Regions from separate parts of the Vibrio toranzoniae genome, predicted to be linked through region 3. Evidence: riboswitches for the same ligand, from Rfam matches in the RefSeq annotation. Region 3 holds a riboswitch; each other region holds the start of a gene.
What was found. A riboswitch is a leader RNA that binds a small molecule or an ion and turns the genes downstream of it on or off. The one in region 3 is predicted to bind thiamine pyrophosphate.
Positions count from the first base shown of each region.

Region 1: linked by a shared signal. The riboswitch ahead of thiD (bifunctional hydroxymethylpyrimidine kinase/phosphomethylpyrimidine kinase) and the one ahead of thiC (phosphomethylpyrimidine synthase ThiC) in region 3 are both predicted to bind thiamine pyrophosphate.
Region 2: linked by a shared signal. The riboswitch ahead of thiB (thiamine ABC transporter substrate binding subunit) and the one ahead of thiC (phosphomethylpyrimidine synthase ThiC) in region 3 are both predicted to bind thiamine pyrophosphate.

Region 1 is NZ_AP025515.1:1,335,506-1,341,529, forward strand. It holds gene OCU50_RS20290 (helix-turn-helix domain-containing protein) at 1-297, shown strand, start outside; gene OCU50_RS20295 (DMT family transporter) at 375-1,313, shown strand; TPP riboswitch at 1,390-1,501, shown strand; gene thiD (bifunctional hydroxymethylpyrimidine kinase/phosphomethylpyrimidine kinase) at 1,598-2,491, shown strand; gene OCU50_RS20305 (ABC transporter ATP-binding protein) at 2,481-3,260, shown strand; partial or broken gene OCU50_RS20310 (ABC transporter permease) at 3,379-4,113, shown strand; gene OCU50_RS20315 (ABC transporter substrate-binding protein) at 4,234-5,190, shown strand; gene tenA (thiaminase II) at 5,199-5,879, shown strand; gene thiM (hydroxyethylthiazole kinase) at 5,907-6,024, shown strand, end outside.
Region 2 is NZ_AP025514.1:2,780,810-2,786,833, forward strand. It holds gene yjgA (ribosome biogenesis factor YjgA) at 1-78, shown strand, start outside; gene thiQ (thiamine ABC transporter ATP-binding protein) at 187-891, opposite strand; gene thiP (thiamine/thiamine pyrophosphate ABC transporter permease ThiP) at 902-2,497, opposite strand; gene thiB (thiamine ABC transporter substrate binding subunit) at 2,611-3,603, opposite strand; TPP riboswitch at 3,657-3,776, opposite strand; gene OCU50_RS12595 (flavin prenyltransferase UbiX) at 3,820-4,443, opposite strand; gene mpl (UDP-N-acetylmuramate:L-alanyl-gamma-D-glutamyl-meso-diaminopimelate ligase) at 4,481-5,839, opposite strand.
Region 3 is NZ_AP025514.1:3,101,132-3,107,155, forward strand. It holds gene OCU50_RS14120 (thiazole synthase) at 1-84, opposite strand, end outside; gene thiS (sulfur carrier protein ThiS) at 87-296, opposite strand; gene OCU50_RS14130 (HesA/MoeB/ThiF family protein) at 293-1,075, opposite strand; gene OCU50_RS14135 (thiamine phosphate synthase) at 1,065-2,357, opposite strand; gene thiC (phosphomethylpyrimidine synthase ThiC) at 2,357-4,306, opposite strand; TPP riboswitch at 4,437-4,535, opposite strand; gene crcB (fluoride efflux transporter CrcB) at 4,598-4,981, opposite strand; gene OCU50_RS14150 (multicopper oxidase family protein) at 5,081-6,024, opposite strand, start outside.

The DNA of each region.
Region 1 (6,024 bases), on a different replicon from region 3:
TACGCTCAACAACTATCTATTTCACAGCTGGCAGAAACGGCGTGCTTGAGCCCCACTCAGTTTAAGAAACGCTTCAAAGAGTGCCTTGGTATCAGCGCGCTTAAATACATCACTCGATATCGTATGGAGAAAGCGCAAGCCTTGTTAAGCCATACCGATTTACCGGTTCAATTGGTTGCAGAAAACGTCGGATATAGTGACATTTCTGCGTTCAGTCGCCGCTTCTCTCAGCACTTTGGAATGTCTCCAAGAGCGTTTTTAGGTTCGATGAAAGAGAGTCTTTCGAAACAACAATAGCGTCCTTTTAGCAAACTAATTACTTAGCTTATTCACTATTATCTATTTCCGAAATGAAAATAAACTGGGTAATAGCAATGAATCTCGCCATCAATCGCGTTAACGAATTCCAAATGGGCACTTTAGCCATCTTGTTTGCTTCTGTCTTGTGGGGGACAACAGGCACTGCCGCAAGCTTTGCACCTGATCTCAGTCCATTAGCGATTGGTGCTTTCTCTATGGGCTTTGGTGGCCTAATGCAAGCGGGCTTGGCGTATCGAAAAATCCTATTCGCTTTCGACAAACTTTTGCAGAACAAGAAGCTGTTGGCAGTGAGCGCTTTGGCTTTGGCGGTTTATCCTTTAGCTTTCTATTCTTCAATGAAATTATCAGGCGTAGCGATTGGTACCGTCGTTTCGATTGCTACTGCGCCGTTCTTTTCTGCTCTCTTAGAGTGTCTTATCAGCAAAAATAATAACATCACCAAACGTTGGCTTACTAGCTTTGCTATAGGTGTGATTGGGATCGGGTTGCTGGTGTTTTCAGAGTCGGCATCGGTGAGCAAGTCCGATGATGATTTGAAGTTATTAGGCATAGCTTTAGGCTTGGTTGCAGGTTTGTGTTACGCCATTTATTCGTGGGCGACAAAAGCTCTGATAGACAAGGATATTGAGTCGCAAGCAGCAATGGGCAGCATTTTTGGCTTAGGTGCAATGTTGCTGCTACCAACACTCTGGTTTACTGGAGATAACTTATTCGCATCAAACATCAATAGTTTGGTCATGGGTTACTTGACGTTAATTCCTCAGTGCTTGGGTTACATCGCTTTTGCCTATGGCTTACGACATGTGACTGCGAGTAGTGCCAATTTGATTACCTTGCTTGAACCCGTTGTTGCCGCAGTACTCGCCGTGTGTATTGTGGGTGAACTTATCCCATTTACGGGATGGTTAGGTATGGTTTTGATCGTGCTGTGCTTATTTCTTCAGTCACAACGACGCAAAAATGAATCTAACTCATTGTTAAATATGACTTAGTTGAATTTTATTCATTCGTGATTCTTATAATTGAATAAAAGGAGTATCTCAGTTGCAAGAGTGCTGTTACTATCGCTATCAATAGTCGGGGGGCATATACCTTAATTGGTGTTTGCTGAGATCGTTATTCGAGACCCGTTGAACCTGATTCAGTTAACACTGGCGTAGGGAACTATAAGCACTCGATCTACGTCTGCATCCATGAAAGCTTTCATGAGTTTAATGCGGCATTTTCTCCGGTCAGTGTTGGTTCTCCTACGTCTTGCAAGATAGTAGGAGCGACAATGACACACAGTTCTATTCCACCAGTTTTAACTCCAAGAGCCTCAACTTGTCAGATCCCTATTGACAGTTCGATTCGATCAAACACTCCAATTGTTTTAACCATCGCGGGCTCTGACAGCGGCGGCGGCGCAGGTATTCAGGCAGACATCAAAGCCATGTCTGCAACCGGTAGTTTTGCTTGTTCTGTGATTACCGCTATCACTTCTCAGAACACCCAAGGCGTTTCTGCCATTTTTCCTATCCCGCTCGACCACGTAACAAGTCAATTAGATGCTGTCTTTACTGATCTTAATATAGTGGCGGTAAAAGTTGGTATGTTGGCTGATTCGCAAATCATCAAAATTGTCGCGGATAAAATTAAACAGTACCAACCCAAGTACCTCGTCATTGACCCTGTAATGGTGGCAACCAGCGGTGACTTGCTGCTAGAAACCTCTGCCATTAGTACATTAAAGCAAGAGCTGATTCCGCTGGCTGACATCATTACGCCTAACTTGCCGGAAGGCGCGGCACTGACAGGGAAAGCCGTGCCTAAAAGCGAAGCTGAAATGCAGGGCATGATTGAAGACCTACGCGCACTGGGTGCCAAAGCCCTTCTTCTCAAAGGCGGCCACTTAGAGAAGGATGAGAACAGTAACGATCTATTGATTTTGCCAACCACATCGGCCCTGATTAGTGCGAAGCGTTTTCCTACCCAGAACACTCATGGCACGGGGTGCACGCTCTCCTCTGCTATTGCTTCTTTCTTGGCTCAAGACAACACGCTTGAGAAAGCTGTCGAACTAGGAAAACAATATATTTCTCACGCTATTGCTCATGCTGATGAACTTCAAGTCGGTGAAGGCCACGGCCCAGTACATCACTTTTTCGTTGGGCACGGTAATGTCCGCTAATAGGATTGGTGTTCAACTCAGCAACGCGACCTTGCGCTACCGCGATAGTGAGCACGCCACCTTATCGGGGCTGTCGCTTAGTTTAAACGCGGGTAAGTGGACGGTGTTGCTTGGGCGAAGTGGCTGCGGGAAAACTACCGTGTTGCGTTATCTCGCAGGTTTACTAGACGACAAGGTAGATTGGCACGGCACATTGGAAACGTCCGATGAACTGCCTTTAACGGATCGCATTGCTTACATGGCGCAGCAAGATTTGTTGCTGCCATGGTTGTCGGTTATCGACAATGTGTGCCTGAGTCATCGTTTTCAAAATTCCGCAGCCAAGCATCAAAGCCAAGCATCCAATAAACAAGCTCAAACCAACCAAGCATTGGATTTGTTGACTTCGGTTGGTCTGGCCGATTACGCGAATGCGATGCCAGATCAATTGTCTGGTGGTATGCGTCAACGTGTTGCTTTGGCTCGAACTTTAATGCAAGACAAGCCCGTCGTGCTGATGGATGAACCTTTCTCTGCGCTGGATGCGGTAACAAGGCATAAGCTACAAAGCTTAGCGTGTGAGCTGTTAAGAGATAAAACCGTTGTGTTGATAACGCATGATCCACAAGAAGCGGTGCGTTTGGCGGATAACTTATATGTGTTGCAAGGTATACCTGCGAGCGCCCAGTCATTATCTGTGCCTAATACAGCGACACCAAGAATGTTAGACGGTAAATGTGCTGAGTTACAACAAGCGATTTTAGAGCAGTTGGAGCGTGACTATGAATGATCTAACGCGAAGTGAAGCTGTGGCTAGCTCAAAGATAGAAAACGTAGCAGTGCAAAGCTCAGGGGTAGAAAGTTCAACCGAGACACAAACCAAACTTGCTCACCCTCGGCAGATGAGTCCCGTTATGCGGTTGCTTATCAGCAGTGCTGTGATTCTTGGTTTATGGCAAATGGTGGTGGTTATCTTCGAGATGCCGAGCTTTATTCTGCCAGCGCCTGCAGAAGTCTTTATTAAACTAATCGAACGCTATGATGTGTTACTCAAGCACACTTGGGTGACTGCGCAGGAGATCTTACTTGGTCTATTGCTCGGTTTATCCATGGGGCTGTTTTTCGCCCTGCAGATGTTGATGTTCGAACCGCTAAAACGTTGGCTGTTGCCTATCTTAATTGCTAGCCAAGCGATCCCGGTGTTTGCGATTGCGCCAGTGTTGATGCTGTGGCTGGGCTATGGCATCGCCTCAAAAGTCGTGATGGCGGCGATCATTATCTTCTTCCCCGTGACGACCTGTTGCTATGACGGCCTGCGTAATACACCGACAGGTTATCTTGATCTCGCCAAGACGATGGGCGCATCGAAATGGCAACTGCTTCGTCACATCCAACTGCCTGCTGCGCTGCCAACATTAGCGTCTGGTATTCGTGTGGCTGTGGTTATTGCCCCAATTGGCGCCGTTGTCGGTGAGTGGGTGGGCTCTAGTGAAGGGTTAGGTTACCTAATGCTACAGGCCAACGCGCGCATGATTATCGATGAGATGTTTGCTGCCTTGTTTATCTTGGCGATACTGTCTATCTCGCTCTACTTCATCACAGACAAATTACTTAAAAAAGCTATACCTTGGGAGAACCAGTGATGGTTCGCTCAATAACTCTTTGTTTAATAAAGCTTCGCTCAAGGCTATTTATCTAAACAACACCTCGTTAAGAATTAGATCGACAAACACAATAATAATATTCAAAAGGAAAGGTTAACTATGAAAAATACTAAATTGGTAGGTGCAGTGGCATTGCTTGCTTCGTTGATTTCAGGTCATGCATTGGCAGATTCTGAACAAAAGAAACTGACACTGATGTTGGATTGGTTTGTGAACCCGAATCATGGCCCAATTGTGATTGCTCAAGAGCGTGGCTACTTTGCTGACCAAGGCCTAGCGGTTGAAATCCAAGAGCCAACCGACCCAAGCACGCCTGCAAAATTGGTCGCGGCAGGTAAGGTCGATTTAGCGGTAACTTACCAACCTAGTTTAACCATGGATGTGGCAGCGGGCCTTCCTCTAGTTCGTGCATCAACCCTTATCGCGACACCACTAAACACACTAATGGTGCTGGATAATGGTAAGAACGATTCGTTAGCGGATCTGAAAGGTAAGAAGATCGGTATCGCGATTGCGGGTAACGAAGAAGCGACGATCGGCACCATGCTAGCGCAAGAAAATATTGCGTTTACCGATGTGCAAACCATCAATGTCGGTTGGGCACTGTCGTCTTCACTGGCATCGGGGAAGGTAGACGCAATCTGGGGTGGCTTGCGTAACTTCGAAACGAACCAGTTAGCACTTGAAGGCTTTAAAGCGAAAGCATTCTTCCCAGAAGAGCACGGTGTGCCCGCTTACGATGAGCTGATCTTTGTGGCCAACGCAAAGCAGCGCGATGATGAAGCGATCAAAGCGTTCAACAAAGCACTTGAACAGGCAACCACTTACATTGTGAACCATCCACAAGATTCATGGAGAGAGTTTGTGGCGTATTCACCAGATACGTTGAACAACGAACTTAACCAACGTGCATGGAACGACACACTGACTCGCTTTGCACTTCGCCCTTCAGCCGTGGACATGAAGCGTTACGATGATTACGCGCAGTTCATGTTCGACAAAGGCATTATTAAATCACTACCAAAAACCGCTGATTATGTACCGACTTTTGACTAAGGAATCTCATGAAATATCAAGACTTAATCCAAGCCTGCCAGCAAGATTGGCAAGACTACACTGAGCATGATTTTGTTAAAACGCTGGCAAACGGCACTCTCGCTCAGCCATGTTTTCTGCATTACTTGAAGCAAGATTTTCTGTTTTTGAAACAGTATGCTCGCGCTTATGCATTGGCCATTTACAAAGCTAAAACTTTGGCTGATATGCGCCGTGCACTGCCAAGTGTTCATGCTTTACTCGATTCTGAAATCTCTCACCATGTGACGTACTGTGGTCAGTGGGGCTTAACGGAATCTGATTTGGAAAACGAGCCTGAAGATTTCGGCACTGTCGCTTACACGCGTTACGTTCTAGACGCGGGTATGACGGGTGATCTTGTCGATCTTTATGCGGCACTGGCTCCGTGTTCAATTGGTTATGCCGTGATTGGTAAAGCGCTATTGGAAAGCAGCGATACCGTATTAGAAGGCAACCCATACGCGAGCTGGCTACAGCTGTATGGTGGAGAAGAGTTCCAGTCTGGCGTTGAAACGGGCGCGGAATATTTCAATCAGCTGCTTGCTGAAATTGATCTCAACAGCGAGCGTGGTCAGAACATCGTTCATATCTTTAAAACGGCAACGCGTATGGAGGTGGCTTTTTGGCAACAAGGGCTGAATGCTCTTGATAGCTCACCAGCCGTTTAAAGCGCTTTTAACGAATAAGGATTTCCCATGCTAACTGAACAAATCATTCAATCGCTTCGCGCAGTACGAGAGCAAAAGCCACTGGTGGTGAACATCACCAACTACGTCGTGATGAACAATACGGCGAATGCTTTGTTGGCGATTG
Region 2 (6,024 bases), 320 kb from region 3:
GAAAAATCAGCGAACAAGCCAGCCAAGGCTTCTCGTGAAATTTTTCAAATCTTAAAAGAGCTAAAGCTAGGCGACTAATCCTCGTCTCGCTTTACTTATAAAGATAATAAAAGACCTAGCGCATGCTAGGTCTTTTGCTTTCTACGTACTCAATATCAAGAGATATTAAACAAGATTGGTGAATCGTCACTCACCCGCTTTAACAAACGAGCTTAGCTCTTGCTGTGGATGATCAGCCGTCAGTGTCTCTATCGAGTCTGCAACCAACACTTTACCTAATGCCACAAATACAAACTTATTGGCAATACTGCGTGCATCCCCTAAATGGTGAGTCACCATCAACACCGTAATGCTTCGCTCTGCTGCTAATCGCCTAACAAGGTTAAGCATTTCCTCACGAAGCAAAGGGTCAAGCGCCGAAAAAGGTTCATCAAGCAGCCAAATGTCGTGTGGTTGAACAAAACAACGCGCCAGTGCGACACGCTGACGTTGGCCACCAGATAAATGTTCAGGCAGCCTATCTAAATACTCTGCAACACCGACTTGTGCAGCGGCTTGCTCAACATCGAGCTTTTGGGTTGCGGTAAGCTTTAACCCCGGATGCAAGCCTAAGCCAATATTTTCACGCACCGTGAGGTGAGCAAATAGATTGTGCTCTTGGAACAACATCGCCAATGGACGCTGATGCGCTTCTTTGCCAATCAGCGATTGTCCTGCTACCGAGATCTCACCCGATGTCGGCTCAATAAACCCAGCAACCAATGCGAGTAGCGTTGATTTACCCGCACCACTAGGCCCCATCAAAGCAACAATATCACCCTGTTCTGCTTGGAAATCAAAACTAAACAACTCTTGGTGATAGTGGTAATCCACTTCTTTCATCACTAACATCATCGGTTCCTTAACTCTTTAGCTTTGAGCTTCGAGTAAACAAAAATTCAATCAGACTAAAGATGCCCACACTCAATAACAGTAAACTCACTGAAACCACCGCAGCCGCTTCCATTTGATAACTGCCTAACAATTGAAATAGATACAAAGGCAGAGTTCTAAAATCGTGGCTACCAAACAAAGCAATCGCACTTAAGTCGCCCATCGCCAACATAAAGCTGATAGAGAAAGCCTGCGCCATTGGCTTGCGAAGTGCGCGCCATTCCACCAGCCTAAAGCGAGTGAATCCTGTCATTCCTAAACTTGCACACACATACTGATACTGCTGAGAAAGATGCAGCATAGGTTGAGCCAAGGTTTTAATCACATAAGGCAGCGCCATCAAACTGTTTACTGCAATCACAATAAAGAACGCCAAGCTGAACACATCAGTAAAGGAACGCAGTAATAAAAAGAGACCAGTACTAATCACTAAGCCCGGCGTCACTAAAATAATAGTACCAATCAGTTCGATTTTATCGGCTCGAAAATTCTTGTTCTGCAAACGCCATGCGCGACTGGTCAGGAGTATCGCAATACCAATACCAACGGCGATAATGCTTGCGAGGGAAGCGACACGAACTGAGGTCATTAACGCAGCCCAGAACGGCTCACTGCTCAGCACTATCAAAGCTTGTGAATTAATGCCACTGAATATGACCATGGCTAGTGGCGGCAATACCAGCATTGAGACTACGATGATCCAAAAGCTATCCCAAGCTTTTGACCACCAGCTGTCCTTAACCAGATATTTCTCTTCCGACAGTTGGCTGGCTGTTACGGAGATAGGTTTAGACAAGCGCTGAATACTCACCGCTAAGACACCACACAGCAGCATTTGCCATATTGCGAGTAGCGCGCCAGCTTGTAGGTCAAAGTCGAATTTGATTGCTTGATAGATGGCTAGCTCAATGGTGGTTGATTTCGGACCACCACCCAACGCCATCACGGTAGCAAAGCTGGTGAAGCACAACATGAAGACCAAGCCACACACATGCGGCAATTGCTGTCTGAGCCTCGGCCATTCAACCCATTTAAATTTATTCCAATGACTCATGCCTAAGTGGGCACACAGTTTATGCTGCTCGGTAGGCACAGTATCTAACGCTTGCAAAAGTAAACGACTGGCATAAGGCAGGTTGAAGAAAACGTGCGCCAACAAAATACCATTCAAGCCATAAATCGAGAATGGTAGCTCAATGTCGAAGTTCGCCAAGAATTTAGCTAACCAACCACTGTTGCCGTAAATCGCCAGCAAGCCAAATACACCGACCAACACAGGTAGAACTAAGGTCGACGCGAACAGCCTTAACAACAAAGCGCGCCCAAAAAACTGTCTGCGACACAGAGCGTGTGCAATAGGTATGGCAAAGCCAACACTCAGCAAAGTTGAGAGTGTCGCTTGATAAAAGCTGAATTTCGTTACATGCCAATAGTAAGGATCGGACCATACTTGGCTGATATCAAGAGAAGGGGCATTGCTAAGCAATGCCCCAACTGCTGAAACCACGAAGGCGGTAATGAGTATCGCAACCCAAACCCCGACCTTAGGTGTTTTCTTTATCATAAATTGATTTTTTACCGTAAATGGTTCATTCCAAACATCACGAATGAACCTTAAAATACAGAAAGCTAGTTTTTTAAAAATACGTTAGAAAGCTCATTTTCTTAAATAGTCAGTTAAAAAGTAAGTGCACTCTGCCATTCACGAATCCAAGGCTTACGCTTCTCGGCGATTTCTTCAGAGCTAAAGCTCAACGCTTTCTGCGGTACTGTTAGCTGCTCAAAACCTTTTGGTAGCTCGACACCCGTAACTGGATACATCCAATTACCTGTAGGCATCGCCGATTGGAATTCATCACTTAGGATAAACGCCATAAACTCATCAGCAAGCTTTTCGTTCTCACTGCCTTTAACCTTAGCGGCTACTTCTACTTGAGTGTAATGCCCTTCTTCGAAGCTCGCTGCTGCGTACTTAGAATCACTTTCTGCAATGATATGATAAGCCGGAGACGTAGTGTAAGACAGAACCAAGTCAGACTCACCTTCTAGGAACATAGAGTAAGCTTCAGACCAGCCTTTGGTTACCGTCACGGTTTTCTGAGCCAGCTTCTTCCAAGCTGTCGTTGTGTCATCACCGTAAACCGACTTCATCCATAACATCATGCCTTGACCAGGTGTTGAAGTACGTGGATCTTGGTAAATAACCTCCAGATCATCACGCTGCTCAACCAGCTCTTTCAAACTCTTAGGCGGGTTTGCTAATTTCTCTTTGTTATAGATAAACGCAAAGTAACCAAAGTCATAAGGTACAAAGGTGTTGTCATCCCAACCATTAGGCAGTGTTACCGATGACGTATCAACCTTGTGTTCCGCCAATAATCCCGTTGCTTTCGCTTCAGCCATTAAATTGTTATCTAGACCTAACACGATGTCAGCTTTGCTGTTGCCGCCTTCAAGGCGTAAGCGGTTTAGAATAGACACGCCATCTTCTAGCGCGACAAAGTTCACATCACAACCACACTTCTCTTCAAATGCTTTCTCTACGGCAGGACGAGGGCCCCAATCCGCTGCAAAAGAGTCATAGGTGTATACGGTCAAAGTGTTATCTGCAGCAAAGGCAGAAAAAGAGATCGCTGTAGAAACAGCAAGGGTAGTTAATGTGAATTTCACTGGACGCTCTCCATGGTCTGAGCGGCACAGGTTTGAGGGAGGAGAACGGTAGAGGTTGTTCCTAACTCAATTCCTACGCCAGCATTATCTGGTTCAGGTTTACGGGTCCCAAGCGCCTGCTTGATCTCAGCTTGCATTCATTATTTGAATGGTCAGCTCCCCGATGAGTGTTCAGAATTGTAATTCGAATTTTAACAATAAGCCATCAAGTTTGGATCAATTACGTTGATCGTAGCCCCAACGTGGCACTAAACCTTGCTCGATACCAAGATGGTCCAGAATGCGCGCCACCATAAAATCAACCAAGTCTTCAATCGACTTAGGTTGGTGATAAAAGCCTGGAGCCGCAGGCATGATCGTCACGCCCATGGTTGAGAGTTTGTGCATGTTCTCTAGATGCAGAGTAGAAAATGGCGTCTCACGCACCACCAACAACAGTTGGCCTCGCTCTTTCATGACGACATCTGCTGCTCGTTCAATCAGGTTATCCGATAAACCATGAGCAATTGACGCTAAACTTCCCGCAGAGCATGGACATACCACCATCTGCTTCGGCGCAGCAGAACCAGATGCAACCGGTGAGAACCAATCATCTTTGCCACACACCATCAACTTTTCTGAGTCGCAGCCTAGATGCTTAACTAAGGCTTGTTTCGCCGCTTCCGGCCCAGCAGGTAACTTAAGTTCATGCTCGGTCGCTAAGACTACTCGCGCTGCCGACGATATCATCAAATAGACCTGATAATCGGCCGCCAAAAGGCATTCAAGTAAACGCAGTCCATAAGGCGCACCAGATGCGCCAGTGAAAGCAAGAGTTATCGCTTTATCGTGTTTTGTCATGTTCTCAATTACTTCAAATTATAAAGTCGTAAATCAGTTAAGCTTTGAGTGCCAATCCATCCAACAGCTTTTGATGAATACCACCAAAGCCACCGTTACTCATTACCAAGATTTGGTCACCCACTTGTGCCTCTGAGACAATTCTAGCAACGAATGCATCCATGTCATCACTTACATGGGCGGGTTGATGGCACGCATCGGCAACATCTTGTACAGACCAATCAATGTTATCCGGTTGGAATAAGTAGGTAGAATCCGCCTGTTTGAGCGAATCAGCCAAGGTTTCTTTGTGCACACCACGCTTCATGGTGGCAGAGCGAGGCTCTAGAACGGCAATGATTTTTTTCGTGTCGACCTTATTACGTAAACCACCAAGCGTAAGTTCAATCGCCGTTGGATGATGAGCAAAATCATCATAAATAGAGACACCAGCAACCTCACCTTTAAACTCCAAACGACGCTTGGTATTGATGAAGTTCGCCAGCGATTCACACGCCAAATCAGGCGTCACACCCACATGTCTGGCTGCCGCAATCGCCATCAAAGCATTACTAACGTTATGATCACCAACCAAATCCCAGTCGACGGTTCCAACACATTCGCCTTGGAAGTACACCTCAAATTTAGAGCCATCTTTAACCCGCTTCTTGGTATCCCAATCACCAAGCTCACCACTCGATTCAGTCTCACTCCAGCAGCCTCGAGATAAAACATCTTGGATAGCCGTGTCTTGCTTCGGTGAAAAAATGCGGCCGTTGCTTGGCACAGTACGCACTAAATGATGGAACTGACGCTTGATCGCTTCAAGATCATCGAAGATATCGGCATGATCGAACTCTAGGTTATTCATGACTAAAGTTCTTGGGTGATAATGAACGAACTTAGATCGCTTATCGAAAAAAGCACTGTCATATTCGTCGGCTTCCACCACGAAGAACATGCTTTCACCAAGACGAGCAGAGATACCAAAGTTACCCAACACACCGCCAACTAAAAAGCCCGGCGCATAACCACAGTCTTCCAAGATCCAAGCCAGCATGCTGGATGTTGTGGTCTTGCCATGCGTGCCGGATACCGCCAGAACCCAACGGTCATGGAGCAAGAACTCTTGCAACCACTGCGGGCCAGATGTGTATCTAAGGTTATTATCCAATACATACTCAACACACGGATTACCACGGCTCATCGCATTACCGATGACCACAAGGTCTGGCCTTGGTTCTAATTGGCTAGGGTCGAACCCTTCAATAATTTCAATCCCTTGAGACTCCAACAAGGTGCTCATTGGAGGATAAACATTCGCGTCACTACCGGTAACCTTGTGACCTAATTGACGAGCCAATACCGCAGCACCACCCATGAAGGTGCCACAAACTCCTAAGATATGAATATGCATAAATTGCTTCCAAACGCTTGGCTAAATGAACCATGTCTAAATCAAACTACTGCACTCATTATCATGAAATGGCAATTAAAAGCGAGTAGCAATGCAAAACAAATTAAGTCGACATAGTAAGTGAGATCTGTGTCGCTTAGTTCATTACCATTAAAAAGATCTAAGCCGTAGAATTTAGGTAAGTG
Region 3 (6,024 bases):
ACTCGCCATCAAATGCTTGTTTGCGAACTTGCCGGTTCCAGTGAACAGACGTGATTGAAACGTTTTATCTGCGATGGTTAACATGGTTAGCCCCCTGCAATAGCTTGGAAAAGAGAGATGGAATCACCTTCGTTGACGATGGTTTGTTGCCATTGACTGCGTGGTACAACCGCGTTATTGATAGCAAACACACACCCCAAATCAGGTAGCGATAGTGCTTGGATGATGTCTGAAAGAGACGACGATTGCGCGACCTGCTCTGGTTGCTCGTTTATAGAAATAGTTATGTGGCTCATTGTGCTTCTTCTTCTAGGTGTTGGATCGCAGTTGTGTGGCAAACCGGACATTCGCTATCTTGCGTGATCATTAGGTTTTGCCAGTTCATGGTCTGGCCATCGAACAGCTTTAGCTGATGCGTTGCGACTTTAAACTCGCCACCACTAATACGCTGAATAGCAGCAAGCGCTTGGAGATTACCTATAGTGCCGACCACTGGACCAATGATGCCGCTATCACTACAACGCGTTGTTTGTGGATGGTGCTCAAACGGGAAAATGCAGTGGTAACACCCTTTCTGATTCTGATAATCAAAGACAATAAATTGACCTTTCCAGCCGATTGCAGAACCCGATATCAAAGGTGTATTCGCTTTAAAACAAGCTCGGTTAACCTGCTGGCGTGACGCGAAGTTGTCAGTACAATCCAACACGAGATCAGCTAACATTACTTCTAATTCAAGTTGGCTGTCACTCATTCGTTGATTGATGGTTCTTACTTGGCTTCGGTCATTGAGCTCATTCAGTTGTTGTTTGAGTGCTTCAACCTTAGGTGAACCTAATTGGCTTTCCTTGAACGCTACCTGTCTCTGCAGGTTGGACGAATCAACACAATCGTCATCGACCAACACGATTCTTCCGACACCAGAAGCTGCGAGATAGAGAGCAGCGGCATTACCTAAACCGCCGCAACCAATCACCAACACATGGCTGTTTAACAGGTTTCGTTGCCCTTGCTCACCCACCTCAGGTAATGCAATTTGTCGTTGGTAACGGATGAACTCAAAGTCACTCAGCATAGCTAGGCTCCCGCATAACCTCATTACTCGTCATTGAAGACCTAGGAGCCATCAGCTTATCGAAGAATTCGATCACTTCTTGTGGGGCTTCCGCTAATGTAATCGCACGTACAACCGCTAAGCTCGATACACCACAATCCCAAACCTGTGCAGCTGTCGATTGGTCAATACCGCCAATAGCAACCGTAGGATAACCAGTAAGTTCTTCTGTGTATGGGATGGTATCAATTAGCTGCTGGTACAGAGATAAACGTACCAAGCCTTGAGGCTTTGATGGCATCTGTTTCGTCGTAGTCGGAAATATATGGCCTAATGCAATGTAGCTTGGATTGATTTGGACGATGCGCAGCAACTCATAATAACCATGAGTAGATAAACCGATCTTAATGCCCGCTTGGCTCAGTTGGGAAAGGTTTGATTCTTCAATATCCTCTTGCCCAAGGTGCACACCAAAAGCACCATGCTTGAGTGCAAGCTGCCAGTAATCGTTAATAAAAACCTGCGCGTTATGTTCTCGACCAAGTTCGATCGATCGTGCGACTTGTTGCTCTAAATCGGCTTGTTGAGGGTTCTTAATACGCAGTTGGACGGTGTTAATCCCAAGCTTAAGCAACCTTTCTATCCACTCAACGTCATCAACAACCGGGTATAAGCCGAGGCTATTCTTTGTTAACTCAGGGAAAGAAAGTGATATACCTTGGTTGGCCCAACCAACACTGATATCCAATCGTTCATCTTCTAGAACAGGGATAGGAAAATTTTGATAGTGTGTAGGCCATGTTCCACGTGAAACATTCGATGCAGCACGAGCTAAAACCAACGCGTCTTCCAATGGAAATTCCAACGCCAATAAAGTAAGTAACCAAGCAAAGTGGCCACGACTATCTAATTCTTGAGGAGCTGTTGTTTCACTCTTGATAACACGATTAACATCTAAGTGTGACCAGATATCTAACACAGCTGAATCATCGGAGACTCCGATATAGACGGTGTTCGAAGCTTGAGTCAAAGCAGCACACACATCGGTCAACGCAACTGAATTACTGTAATCAACAACATGGTTCAGTTGCGCTAACTGACACTCCGCCAATGAATCAATATCATGAGCAAAGCCAATAGATAGTGCCTGTTGAGCATCAACGATAGAGAAGTATCGAGTTGGGCTTACACCCAACTCAACTGCATCAGTTGCTAAACCTTGTCGTTTAGCAACCAATAGACAGTTTTGAACCTCCCCCGTTAACTCGATGTATTGAGATGGGATGAGAATCTTCACTGTCATTATTCCTCTAATTGAGCTTCTTTTGCGCCTACAGCAGGGTGATAGAGTTCAGAGCCAGTATCACGGAACTCTTGTGATTTTTGACGCATACCCTCCAACGGGTTATCTAGCATCTTAATCTCGATAGCCTGATCAGCCGCTACTTGTTCTGTGTCTTTCGCATACTCTCGAACTTCTTGAGAAATCTTCATCGAGCAGAACTTAGGTCCACACATAGAGCAGAAGTGAGCGACCTTGCCCGACTCTTGTGGCAGAGTTTCATCGTGGAAAGAACGTGCTGTTTCTGGATCTAAAGCTAGATTAAATTGGTCTTCCCAACGGAACTCAAAACGAGCTTTAGATAATGCATTATCTCGGATTTGTGCGCCCGGATGCCCTTTTGCCAAATCTGCAGCATGTGCGGCCAGCTTGTAAGTAATTAAGCCGGTCTTCACATCTTCTTTATTTGGTAAACCTAAATGCTCTTTAGGGGTTACGTAACAAAGCATCGCACAACCGTACCAACCTATCATCGCCGCACCAATGCCAGAGGTAATGTGGTCATAACCCGGTGCGATATCTGTCGTCAGCGGGCCTAATGTATAGAAAGGCGCTTCATGGCAGTGCTCTAACTGCTCGTCCATGTTCTCTTTGATAAGATGCATAGGTACATGTCCAGGACCTTCAATGATCACCTGAACGTCGTATTCCCAAGCCACTTTAGTTAACTCACCTAGAGTACGTAACTCTGAGAATTGAGCCTCATCGTTGGCATCTGCAATAGAGCCAGGACGCAGACCATCACCTAATGAAAGAGCCACATCGTACTTCGCACAAATCTCACAGATCTCACGGAAGTGTGTGTATAGGAAGCTTTCTTGGTGATGTGCAAGACACCATTTCGCGATAATAGAGCCACCACGAGAGACAATGCCAGTCACACGTTTAGCCGTCATAGGCACGTAGCGAAGCAGTAAACCTGCGTGAATAGTGAAGTAATCAACGCCCTGCTCTGCTTGTTCAATCAAGGTATCGCGCATCACTTCCCAGTTGAGGTCTTCGGCTACGCCATTCACTTTTTCAAGCGCTTGATACATAGGAACCGTACCAATTGGTACTGGGCTGTTACGCAGGATCCATTCACGAGTCTCGTGGATATTACGGCCAGTAGAAAGGTCCATTACAGTATCGCCGCCCCAGCGAGTTGACCATACTAGCTTCTCAACTTCTTCTTCAATTGAAGAGCTTACTGATGAGTTACCGATATTGGCGTTCACTTTCACTAAGAAGTTTCGGCCAATAATCATCGGCTCAGATTCGGGGTGGTTAATGTTTGAAGGGATAATAGCGCGACCTTCAGCAACCTCTTTACGTACGAACTCAGGGGTAATTTCTTTCGGTAGGTTTGCGCCAAAGTTATGGCCAGGGTGTTGATGGTTCAGTTGTTCATCAGCAAACTTCTGACGCCCCATGTTCTCACGTATTGCAATGTACTCCATCTCAGGAGTGATAACTCCCTGACGAGCATAATGCAGTTGAGTTACACATTGGTCGCCAGTAGCGCGACGAATTCTAGGCAGGTTTCCGTAACGAAGGTCGTCTAGGGTTTCATCTTCTAAACGTTCTTTGGTGTAAACAGAGCTTACATCATCGAGCAGTTCAGTATCGCCACGCTCTTCAATCCATTGCTCTCGCAACTTAGGAAGGCCGCTATAAAGGTCTATTTCATGCGTAGGATCGGTATAAACACCTGAGGTATCGTAGACATGAATAGGCTCGTTAGGCTCGAATACGGGCTCTTTTTTGCTGCCACCAACCAAGCTATCAGCGAGTGATATTTCTCGTACAGGTACTTGAAGGTCCTCTCGAGATCCTTGAATGTAAGCCTTTTTCGAATTTGGGTAAGGTTGTACGGATAAAGAATCAATGAAATTCTTCGCTTCCAGTCTTGCTTGTTTACGACTCGACATAGCATTTTTCCTTGGCTTTTAGCCATTATTTATAGGGATAAAAAATGCTTGACGGATTAGATGCTACAAGAGGGATCACGGTAAGAAATACAGTAGTGATCTGGAGATAGATCTCTAGAAGGTTTCTAGTTAGATATCTACTCTTGTTCCCTTCGCAGGTATTAGCCTGATCAGGTTCAACGGATCCCGAGTTAACGGTCTCAGCCATATGGCACTCCGACAAGTATGATCGAGTATATAAAAACGGCTTAGATAAACCAAGCCGAGTTGTTAACAAATCGTAAGAAAACTTTAAGACTTTATCAAAAGTTGGAAGCCGATCCATGCTGCTGAGATACTGAGAACCACATTTAGCAGTACATTGATCCCCATCTTAAAAAATGCACCCTGCTGCATAAGAAGCACGTTATCCATCGAAAATGTAGAAAACGTCGTCAGTGCACCTAGGAAACCTAGACCGATAATCTGTCTCCATGGTTCCGTTGCGAGTATCTCATTTTCAAATGCCGCAATAAGTAATCCCATGATAAAGGAACCAATAACGTTAACAGTTAGCGTACCATAAGGAAAACCACGCCCTAACATCACCACACATAACTCTGAAATCAAATAACGTGAGCAAGCACCAAATGCCCCACCAATGGCAATAAAACCTAAAATAGATAACTGACCCATGAACCCTCCCAAACAGTATCCCTACATTCTAACTTTACCGCCGATAAAAGCGAGGGTAGAAACTAAGAATATATGCGCAAATATTAAACGTTACAGGTGTCACTTAACTTCAATATATCCCATTAAACCCGTTTTCATGTGTTCTATAACATGACAGTGATACATCCAGCGACCAGGGTTGTCGGCAACAAATGCCGCTTTCGCTCGGCCATTTTTCCCAAGTAGCACAGTATCAGTATGGAAAGGTTCTTCTATTTTTTTTCCATCAAGTTCCAATACAGTGAATGTATGACCATGAATATGAATTGGGTGATGATATTGAGTGACGTTCTTAAGATCGAATATGTAGGTTTTGCCTAGGTCTAAAGTCGCCAACGGCTCAGGGATATTGCCTTTGCTCATCCCCTCCCATGCTCGTTTATTAGTAAGCCAAAACTTAGGCATGGACTTCCCATCTTTAGAAACTGGTGAAACCGCCCCTTCCCACTCGAACACAAAGTCGATCTCTTCAGCATTAGCTAAATCTAAATTGGGTACAGGATTAAGGGGTAAAGAAGGTAGAGAGCGACTCTCAACAAGGGAGGAACCTACAACTTCGAACTCACATAAAGAGAAAGGAAAACGCCCCTTCATTTGAAGGACGTTCACTCGCTCACCAGCTTTAGGTGCTATCAGACCGAGATCAACACGCATACCTGGGCCAATTTTGTGTTGAGTCAGCTTATAAGGTGTCTTTACAGGGTTGCCATCGATGGCAATGACCCATGCTTCAGCCCCTTCAATAGCAATCGGATAGGTAATCGTGTTATCAACATTAGCGATACGTAGCCTAGTCGTTGCATACTGCTTCAGTTGATAGGTGGGTTCATGTACTCCATTAACACTACTCCACTCACCAGGAGTGCCCATACGAGCACTGAGACGTGGGATCATTAAGTCTTTCCATTGACCTTGCTTGTCGATATGCCAATGTTTAAGCATCAATACGTGTTCTTCGTCAAACTGCACTGGAGTGCTTTCTTCTACAACAATAAGGCCAACCA